DNA from 2 places in the Hahella sp. KA22 genome. Region 2 is predicted to be linked to the other one. Evidence: predicted binding sites of a transcription regulator. Region 2 holds the regulator's gene; the other holds the start of a gene.
What was found. Region 2 encodes sigma-54, which starts transcription at its own class of promoters, with help from an activator protein. Its sites were predicted from a motif close to TGGCACNNNNNTTGCTNT; they were not measured.

Region 1 (5,281 bases), 3.0 Mb from region 2:
GCGAAACGGAAGCCCAGGGTGGTTGGCCTATGGTGTCCTACGGCCCGACGCTGCGGCCCGGACAATCTGATTCGCGAGTCATTGAATTGCGCCGTCGCCTGATCGCCAGCGGCGACATGGAGCGGCCTGTGATCGATACCTCCGCGGGGGATGATGAGACTCTTTTTGATGAAGCTCTGGTGAAAGCCGTCCGCTTTTTTCAGGAGCGTCATGGCCTGAAACCGGACGCTATTGTAGGAAAAGAAACTCTGGCGATGCTGAATACGCCAATTTCCGAACGTATTGAACAGGTGCGCAGTAATCTGGAGCGTCGCCGCTGGACGCCAACGAATCTGGGCGACCGTTATGTGGTGGTTAATATCGCCGATTACCGTCTGGATCTGGTGGATCACGGCCGCACCGAATTGAGTATGCGTGTAGTAGTGGGCAAGCCATATCGTCGTACGCCCGCTTTCAGTGGATTGATGACCTATCTGGTGGTGAACCCGCTGTGGGAAGTCCCCACCCAGATCGCGGAAGAAGACATGCTGGAGCGCTTTATCGAAGACCCGGAATTCATCAGCAAAATGGGCTTCAGGGTATACAAAGGCTGGGGACGGGAAGAGGCCGCCCTGGACCCTGAAACTATCAACTGGGAAGAAGTCAAAGGCGGCAAGTTTCCCTATCGCCTGCAACAGGCGGCGGGCCCCATGAATGCGTTAGGGCGTATCAAGTTTATGTTTCCCAATGAATTTAATGTGTATCTTCACGATACGCCAAGCAGAAGCTTATTCTACAAATCACAGCGGGCCTTCAGCTCCGGCTGTATCCGTCTGGAGCGGCCCCTGGAATTGGCGGCGGCCTTGATCGGCAGTAAGAAAAGAACCGGCATCGAGCTGGATAAAATACTGGCGTCGGGAGAGCCGACGACACTGCGTTTACCGAGCCCGGTTCCAGTGCATCTGCAATACTGGACCGCCTGGATGGATGACTCCGGCGTGGCGCAATTCCGTAAGGATGTATACGGAAGGGACGCTCGACTGCAAATGGCGTTTGAAGGTAAAACGCTGGCGCCGGAGGATAATGAATGGTTAGAGCACTAACGGTCATTGCGCTCTGTCTGCTGATGACCCGTGCTTTTGGATTTGAACCCGGGAAAGTCGACTTCAGTATCAGTTTTAAAGGCGAAACCAGTGATTACCGGGTTATGTCCGCATTTTTGCAGGCGTCAGAAGAATTTGTCTTCAAAATTAATTTGCCGGAGAGCGAGCAGATTGAAATAAGTGGCCAGGGCGATGTCGTCAAGGAGCCAGGCGATCGTTATCGCTGGACCGCTCCTGCGCATCCTGGGGTGAGTCGTTTGACTATTCGCAGGCCTTCCTCCGGAGCGCAGATAACCCTGAACCTGTTTGTGCTGGTGCCGGCGAACCAAGTCGAAGAGGGAATGCTGAATGGCTATCAGATAGGTCACTATCCCAGTGAAGCCTATCTCAACCAGGCTATCTATCTTCCGCCTCCCGGCTACCTCGAAGTCACCAAGGATATGCTGGATATCGAGCTGACGCCCAACTACCGTTTGGAGCAGTTTCTATGCCGGCAACCCTCGGAGTTCCCCAAGTTTCTGGTGTTAAGAGAGAAGCTGCTGCTCAAGCTGGAGTATCTGACGGAGCAGGTGAATTCAGCGGGAGTGCCGGTTTCATCATTCGTTATTATGAGCGGCTTTCGCACCCCGTACTACAACACCTCCATTCGCAACGCGATGTACAGTCGTCATCAATGGGGCGGAGCGGCGGATGTCTTTATCGACGAGGACCCCAAAGACGGCAAAATGGACGACCTGAACAAGGACGGCAAGGTCGACAAAGATGACGCGGAGTATCTGGCGCAGCTGATTGAGAAATTTGCCGAGACGCCTGACTACAAATCCTTCATCGGCGGATTGGGCGTATATTCCGCTAATAGTTATCACGGCCCATTTATTCATGTGGATGTGCGGGGGGCAATGGTCCGGTGGTAAGCCGGGTCGAGCCCCGCGGTTGAGCATTGGGCTCCTGGCGTAAATCTCTTTGCTATCCCTCTGCTGACGAAAAAAGCCCGAAGCCGTTAGGCTTCGGGCCCTGCTGATGTCCATGCGCATGGAGTGCGATGAATTAGTTGATCATCAACTTGTTTTCAACGGAATCCACGTCGTCAACATTGCTGGCCAGTTTCTCCGCCAGATCCTTCTCTGCTTCTGAATCCACCGCGCCATTCAGCGTTACCACACGGCCTTCTGTATCCACATCAATATCAAGACCGGCGACGGACTCGTTAGCCAACAGCTTCATTTTTACCTTAGCGGTAATAGTGGCGTCAGCCACGGAGCTTTTAAAGCTCTCATTCTCCGCGTTTTCCTTCTTGGCGGGTGTGGAGGCTACCTGCAACTGGTTATCCACATCCTTAACGCCTTCTACGCTCAGGGCGATCTGTTCCGCCAGCTCTTTTTCCACTTCGGAACTGACTGTTCCCACCAGTGTGGCGTTGGAGCCATTGACGGAAGCATCAATCTCGAATGTGCTCAGGTTTTCGTTGAACAGAATGGCGGTTTCAATCTTGCCTTCAGTCCAACCATCCTTGAAATACTTTTTCGCATCCTGGGTCATTTCCTCCGCCTGCTGGCCGACAGTTTCTTCCTTCTTAACTTTGTCTCCCGCTGCGTAAGCAGGGGCTACGGTCATAGCGCCCGCCAGGGTTGCGGCGATCAGAGCAGCATAAACAGGTTTCTTGGTAAAAGTTTTTGGCGTTTTCATAACGATCTCCTTTTCTATCTTTTAAAGTCCCGGATCTCTGTCGAGACCGGGTAACAGGTCTCTATGCCTCGTTGTCACTTAAGAGACAGCTAGAAGCGTGCCAAGTTATTTTTATCGAATTTAGCGCTTTTTATGCGCATTTTGGTGTAATTTTGCACGTTTTTTCCGTTTGGCTGGTAATCTTGGGTAAAAGGCTTGCAGAACTTACAAAGTATTGGGTTTTCTAAATTTGAAGTGTCGGGCGGCCTTTTCATGTCAGCTTGGTTTAATTCGAACCGGTTTTGAGGCCTGGTGTGGCTTCGATGGGCTAGCGCTTAAGGCTCCTTTCTGCGTACGAAAAACCGCCACTGCTGCTATATTGGTGATAATAACCATAAGCGAAAAACGCCCTCTGGTATGACCCTTCCACATAATAATCAGCGGAAAAGCAAGCGCTACTGTAAACCTCTCTCATTTATAGGAAGCTCCTGTTTACCGCGCCGCCGCCATCGAGATAGGGCGAAGCATCTTTTCTACGGCCTTATTGCGCTATTTATATGCCTGGACTTACTCAACGTTGCAGAGGCCGCGGAGCGCCAGGTAGTGCTGGCCGCGACCGAGTACCCGCCTTATTACGGTGAGCATTTAGAGAGTAAGGGATTTATTACGGAGATCATCTTCACCGCTTTTCAGCGAGTCGGGTATGAGGTTGAGGTGAAGTTTTTACCCTGGAAAAGAGCTTATGGCATGGCGCAGGCTGGCGATTTTGATGGGGTCTACACCGGGTGGTATCGAAAAAACAGGGAGCAGTGGTTTGAGTTTTCAGATCCTCTTCCAGCCAATGAGCTGGGCTTTTACGCTCTCAAGGAACGCAATATTTCTTATGTCGCCCTGAATGATTTGCAGCCATATAAAATTGGCGTAGTGCGGGGGTATGTCAATCCGCCTGAGTTTGAACAGGCCAGATTGAATACCATTGAAGTCACCGAAGACCGCCAGAATATCCTTAGCCTTTCCCGTGGCTGGATTGATCTTGTGCTGATTGATAAGTTTATGGGGCAGTATATTATCAACACGGAATTTCCCGATTCCGCCAACAAGTTCATCTGGCTCGATCCTCCGATCAAAGTGGAGAATCAATACCTGATGTTTTCCAGGAAAGCGAAGAACTTTTTGAAAACTTCCCAGGACTTCAATCACGGCTTAAAGCAACTGGCGCAAGAAGGTAAAATTGATGCGATTATTACCAAGCATAGAACACTGTGGGGTAAGCCGAAAGCCAAGTGAGATATCGCGGAAGTTTTAGTGTAACATTTTGTTATTTAAAGGAATTATGCGGCTTTCATGTGTATACTGCCCACCTGTAGATTTTGTAGCGACCTGATACCTAAACTTGGGACCCTGCAGTTGATGTTTCCTTCGGGTTTTTTTAACTCAAAATGAAAGCGCTTTCATTGGTTGGCGCTAAGTTTTTGGCTTTGATGGTTGAATACTGAGCAATATGATGAAGCTTGGCAGTGGTGGGCACAAGTGTGAAAGGTAAAGCTGCATCAATTTAAATTATATTTTTAGGAGTCTTGAGTGAGAGTAGCAACATGGAATTCTCAGGGAAACCCAACTTCCAGTGATAGTAAAATAAAGATACTGAGTAACTTACTGAACGAGTGCGATATTATTTTAATACAAGAGTGTGGAGGATTAAGTCAAGCTAGTTTAGACAGCGTATCTACTCAGAAGTGGCTGTATTCATGTGAACAAGTAGGAGCGTTCAATAATCGCTGCACAACATGTATTATTTCTAAACAAGTACCTGTAGCGCACGGCTGTATATACTTGCAAACTGATACCGGACGCAGTTCCCTGTATGCGACTTTTGGTGAAGGATTTACTGTTCTTACGTTTCATGCTAATGCTGGCGGAAGAGGTGCAGCGGATGCACAATTAGTAGGCCAACATGCAGTTGGGAAAATTCCTGGTAACTTTATTATAGGAGGAGACTTTAATTGCGTACCTTTTGACCTCTCTAGTCGCCGAAACATAATAAGGATTGGGAGTAACTCTAGAGGAAAAGAATTGCGCATCGTATCAAGCGGCTCAAATACTCATCCAGGTTCACATCATGAATTAGACTACTTTTTGGTTAGTGAAAATATTGATGTTAGGAATGTCGCAAAATATCACATGCAAGGCGGCGACCATTATCCAGTAATTATGGAATTCGATATAGGGTATTAGGGGCTTTTAATTTAGCGAGTTAACCGCCTGGAATTGAGTTCTTGCGGATTATATATGGCCCTGTCTATCCTTATTAGACAGGGCTTGTTCGTTATTCTGGTAAAGCTGATTATTAAAGTATGCTATCGAATAGCATAATATGCAGTTTTACGCAGCAGACTCCACCTCTTCAGCACGAGTGCTGATTATCTGATCAAGCTGCAAGCCGCCTTTCGCCGCAAAATCCAGTGTGCGAATCGGGAAGGGGATGAGGATGTCCGCATCGTCCAGCGCCTTCTTCACGGCCACGACGCCTTTGT
Region 2 (5,281 bases):
GTCGACGCAGACGACAAGCTTCTCGGCGTGTTTACTGACGGCGATTTACGCCGCACTCTAGATAAAAACATTGACATTCGGAGCTGCGCCATTGATACGGTTATGACGGCAAACTGCAAGACTGTCACCAAAGACATGCTCGCCGCTGAAGCTCTAGGGTTGATGCAGGAGAAAAAGATCAACGCGCTGCCTGTCGTCGATGCTGACAGAAAAGTCATTGGCGCTTTCAATACCCAGGACATGCTACGCGCAGGAGTCATTTAATGTCGCCAACTTTGACCGAACAACAAATGCGAGCTTTGCAACCGATTAAGCTCTTAGCGCTGGACGTAGACGGCGTTCTGACAGACGGGACTCTTTACTTCGGCGAATCTGGAGAGCAATTCAAACCCTTCTCCATACTCGACGGTCTTGGCGTCAAGCAATTGCAAAAAGCGGGAGTAACCGTCGCCATTATTACTGGTCGTAAGTCAGCCATGGTCGCCAAAAGAGCTGGCGACCTGGGCATTTTAGAGTTACTGCAAGGCCGCGAAGACAAGCTTGTCGGGCTCAATGAGATTCGTAGCAAGCTTGGTTTAGAGTTGGATGAATGCGCCTATGTCGGCGACGACCTGCCCGATCTGGCGGCCATTCGCAGCTGCGGATTTGGCGTTACCGTGCCGAACGGTCACTGGTTTGTCCGTCAGCACGCCACTTACTGCACCGCAACCCAGGGCGGCAAAGGCGCGGTCAGAGAGGTATGCGATATGATTCTGGCGGCAAAAGGCCTGCTCCACACCTCCTTGGAAGCCTACCTATAACTTCATGACAGAACTGTTCAGACAATACAGCAAATGGCTCTACGCGGCTTTGGCGGCGCTTTTGGTTATTTATCTGGTCGCCTATCAGGACGAAGCCAGCGTCCCGTTCTTCGAGGAAGAACCGCTCCTGAAAGACGAACCTGACGCATTTGTCATCAACGCGGTTTACACCACCTACAACAAAGAGGGCGCACTCACCAGCCGCCTGCAAAGCCAGCTGGCGAAGCACTATCCTGATACAGACACCGGCGTACTCACGCGCCCCAATCTGGAGATCTTCCAGCAAGGGGAGAAAAGCTGGCATGTGGAGTCCCTGGAAGGCGAGCTGCTGATCAAGCAGGACACCCTGAAACTGCGTGGGGACGTGGAAGTAAATGGCGCTTCCAACGACGGGGCGCCAATTCTCATGCAAACGCAAGCGCTCGACTACAACAACAAGTCGCGCTTTATCAGCACCGATCAACCCGTTAAGATAACTTCAAATATCAATCAGTTAACCGCTGTCGGAATGGAGGCGGACATTGATAAAAAGCTTATTGTATTACTTTCTCAGGTAACCGGCGTTTATGCACAACCCAAGTAAACTATTCACCGCGGCGCTGTTATTGAGCCTTATGTTCGCCCCGCTTAGCCATGCTTTGGATCTTCTTAACGGCAGTGACGAACCAGTGCGCATCAAAGCGGGACGTTGGGAGAGAGATGGCCAAAAAGGCATCGACACCTATATCGGCAATGTCGTCATTACCCAAGGCAAATCCAGCATTGAGGCGGACAAAGTCATTTTATACACCGACGACAATGGCATCAGCCGCTTCCAGGCGACCGGCAAACCCGCTCATTTAGTGCAGTTTGACCAAGAAAAACAAACTGAAACCCACGCTTACGCAGAAAGCATGGATTATGACCGCAGCCAGAGTAAAGTCGTTATGCGTAACCATGCGCGCATTCTTCAGGACAATAGCTCAGTGGAAGGCGAAGAAATTATTTATTTCACAGACAAGCGTTTAGTCACGGCAAAGGGAGCCTCATCGGGCAATCAAACCGAGCAGGTTGAAATTATCTATCATCCGCCCAAATCTAATAAACAATGAGCACTCTCACCGCCAGAAACCTGGCCAAGGCCTACAAGAAACGGCCCGTAGTAAAAGATGTGTCCGTTGAAATCCGCAGCGGCGAAATCGTGGGCCTCCTCGGCCCTAACGGCGCAGGAAAGACCACCTGTTTCTATATGGTGGTAGGACTGATCCCCAGCGACAAAGGCAGCGTATTTATTGACGAAACGGAAATCACCGGCCTGCCAATGCATGGGAGAGCGCGCAAGGGCATTGGCTATCTGCCGCAGGAAGCATCGGTCTTCAGAAAGCTGTCAGTAGAGGACAATATCTACGCCATTCTTGAGACCAGAGCAGATCTCAGCCGCAAGGAGCGTAAGCTTAAGATGGAGGAGCTGCTGCAGGAATTTCACATCACCCATATTCGTAAAAGCCTGGGCATGAGCCTCTCAGGCGGCGAGCGTCGACGCGTGGAAATTGCTCGCGCGCTGGCTACGGAGCCCAAGTTTGTTTTACTGGACGAACCTTTCGCCGGGGTGGACCCTATTTCCGTCAATGATATCAAGCAGATTATCGAGCATCTCAAAAAGCGCGGCATCGGCGTTTTAATTACAGACCATAATGTGCGCGAGACCTTGGATATTTGTGAACGCGCCTATATTGTCAGTGAAGGATTTATTATCGCAAGCGGCGCCCCAAGTGATATCCTTGCCAACCCAAAGGTTCGAGAGGTCTATCTGGGTGACCAGTTCAAACTTTAGTTTAACCGGCGGCCTCCATCCAAGATGGACCCCAAGGCTCAAGAGCTTAGGATTAAAGCACCTAATAACTATGAAAAACTCACAAGATCTGTGCCTGAATCGGTGGTAAGCATCAGATGGTTATGAAAACTTCATTGCAGTTAAAGCTGGGTCAACAGCTGACCATGACCCCGCAACTGCAACAAGCAATAAAACTTTTGCAGCTTTCAACACTGGATTTACAGCAGGAGATTCAACAAGCGCTTGAGTCCAACCCCATGCTGGAAGTGTCTGAAGAAGACGAATCTCCCAACCACGTTCAGAACGATACGATCAGCGACATGCTCGCTAATAACTCCAGCAAGGAGCGAACGCAAGAGTCGGGCATGGATGAAGGAGGATTCGCTGAAGAGGACAACTGGTCCGATTCTATTCCGAACGACCTCCCCGTCGATACCGCCTGGGATGATGTCTTCCAGAGCGGATCAAGCAGCTACAGCGGCGGCGAAGATGACGAGTACGACTTCGAATCCCGCAATAGCAAAGGCGAAACCCTGCAAGACCACCTTCTCTGGCAACTGAACCTTACCCCCATGTCCGACATTGACCGCATGATCGCTGTTGCGATAATCGATGCAGTCAATACCGACGGCTATCTCTCACTCACTCCTGACGAAATTCATGGCGGACTGCAAACTGAGGGGGAAGAGGAAATTGAGCTGGACGAAGTACGCGCCGTCTTAAAACGCGTGCAGCAGTTCGATCCTCCAGGAGTCGCCACCTGCAACTTACAGGACTGCCTGCTGAGCCAGTTGAACCAACTGCCTAAAGACACCCCCTGGCTTGGACAGGCCAAGCTGGTGGTCAGCCACTATATCAATCTGCTTGGCAACCGTGACTACGCCCAGTTGATGCGCCGCAGCCGTCTAAAAGAAGACGATCTGCGGGAAGTGCTCAAACTGATTCAAAGCTTGAACCCAAGGCCAGGCGAAGGCATTCAGGAAAGCAATACCGAATACGTGGTTCCTGACGTTATCGTCAAAAAAGCCAACGGCCGCTGGCTGGTGGAACTGAACCCTGAAATCGCCCCGAAGATCCGCATCAACCCTGGCTATGCAGGCCTGGTGAGACGGGCGGACAACAGCTCAGATAACACTTATTTGCGCGACCAGTTACAGGAAGCCCGCTGGTTTATCAAAAGCTTGCAAAGCCGTAATGAAACTCTGTTGAAAGTCGCCTCACAAATCGTCGAACATCAGCAAGGATTCCTTGAGTACGGCGAAGAGGCGATGAAGCCACTGGTGCTGCACGATATTGCGGAGGCGGTGGAGATGCATGAGTCAACGATTTCCCGGGTGACCACCCAGAAATACATGCACACTCCTCGCGGCGTATTTGAGCTGAAGTACTTTTTCTCCAGCCATGTCAGCACAGATACGGGTGGCGAGTGTTCTTCGACCGCTATTAGAGCTATTATCAAGAAGTTAGTCGCGGCGGAATCACCAAAGAAACCATTGAGCGACAGCAAAATTGCTGCGCTGCTTGGCGAACAGGGCATCAACGTCGCCCGTCGCACGATCGCAAAGTACCGGGAGGCGCTTTCCATTCCGCCTTCCAATGAACGTAAGCGGTTAATTTAAAAGGAGGAATGCAGGCATAAGACTTAAATCAAATAGTCACAAATTGGATGTGCTAGTATTTTTCATGGAAGTGCAAAATTCATAATGCACCGTATATTGGCATTAGGAGCAAAGTATGCAAATGAACATCACCGGACATCAAGTCGAGTTAACTGAAGCACTGAAAGACTACGTTAACAACAAGTTCGACAAGCTCGAACGACACTTCGACAGTATCAGTAATGTCCAAGTTACGCTCTCCATTCAAAAACAGCGTCAGATTGCGGAAGCAACCATGCACATAAGCGGCGCTGACCTGCATGCCAATGCTGAACACGAAGATATGTACGCGTCAATTGACGCACTGGTGGACAAATTAGACCGCCAGATCCTCAAACACAAAGAGAAGCACGTTGATCGGATGCACGGCGCATCCGCCAGATAACAGAACATGGCCCAAACCACACTAACTATTGAGTCAATTATCTCGCCCGCCCTCACACGCTGTGGGGTGTCGGGCTCGAGTAAGAAGCGCGTTCTCGAATATATCGCCAATCTGATTGCGCAACATTTTCCGTTTTTGGACGAGAACGCCATTTTTACCAACCTGATATGCCGTGAAAGACTCGGCAGCACTGGTATCGGCCAGGGTATCGCGATACCCCATTGCCGCTTGGAGAACTGCGACCGCATCATAGGGGCCTTGCTTACGCTCAAGGACAAAATCCCTTTTGACGCCATAGACAACGAACCCGTGGACCTGCTGTTCGTTCTGATCGTGCCTCAAGAGGCCACCAGCGAACACTTGGACCTACTGAGCCAGCTGGCCCAGAAATTCAATGACCGTCGCTTCTGCGAACACCTGCGCGACTGTGACAACGACGAAACCCTGTTCAGGAGGGTGCTGGAGAAATAATCCAGCTTCGATGGAAAGAGGAAGACATGAAGCTGATTATCGTAAGCGGTCGTTCAGGCTCCGGAAAAAGTACGGCGCTCCATGTTCTGGAGGATATGGGCTATTACTGCATCGATAACCTGCCTATCGGTCTCCTCTCGCCTCTCACCCAAGA

Region 1: EUZ85_RS22060 (BON domain-containing protein) is a predicted target of sigma-54. The motif match lies at 2,854-2,871, and genes of this name have one in related genera.

What each region holds. Positions count from the first base shown of each region.
Region 1 is NZ_CP035490.1:5,005,195-5,010,475, reverse strand. Features, by position in the region: gene EUZ85_RS22070 (murein L,D-transpeptidase) at 1-1,082, shown strand, start outside; gene EUZ85_RS22065 (hypothetical protein) at 1,067-1,996, shown strand; gene EUZ85_RS22060 (BON domain-containing protein) at 2,130-2,768, opposite strand; gene EUZ85_RS22055 (ABC transporter substrate-binding protein) at 3,351-4,034, shown strand; gene EUZ85_RS22050 (endonuclease/exonuclease/phosphatase family protein) at 4,329-4,982, shown strand; gene EUZ85_RS22045 (mechanosensitive ion channel family protein) at 5,130-5,281, opposite strand, start outside.
Region 2 is NZ_CP035490.1:2,022,477-2,027,757, reverse strand. Features, by position in the region: gene EUZ85_RS09070 (SIS domain-containing protein) at 1-264, shown strand, start outside; gene EUZ85_RS09065 (HAD family hydrolase) at 264-800, shown strand; gene lptC (LPS export ABC transporter periplasmic protein LptC) at 805-1,383, shown strand; gene lptA (lipopolysaccharide transport periplasmic protein LptA) at 1,367-1,891, shown strand; gene lptB (LPS export ABC transporter ATP-binding protein) at 1,888-2,613, shown strand; gene EUZ85_RS09045 (RNA polymerase factor sigma-54) at 2,736-4,232, shown strand; gene hpf (ribosome hibernation-promoting factor, HPF/YfiA family) at 4,348-4,656, shown strand; gene ptsN (PTS IIA-like nitrogen regulatory protein PtsN) at 4,663-5,127, shown strand; gene rapZ (RNase adapter RapZ) at 5,154-5,281, shown strand, end outside.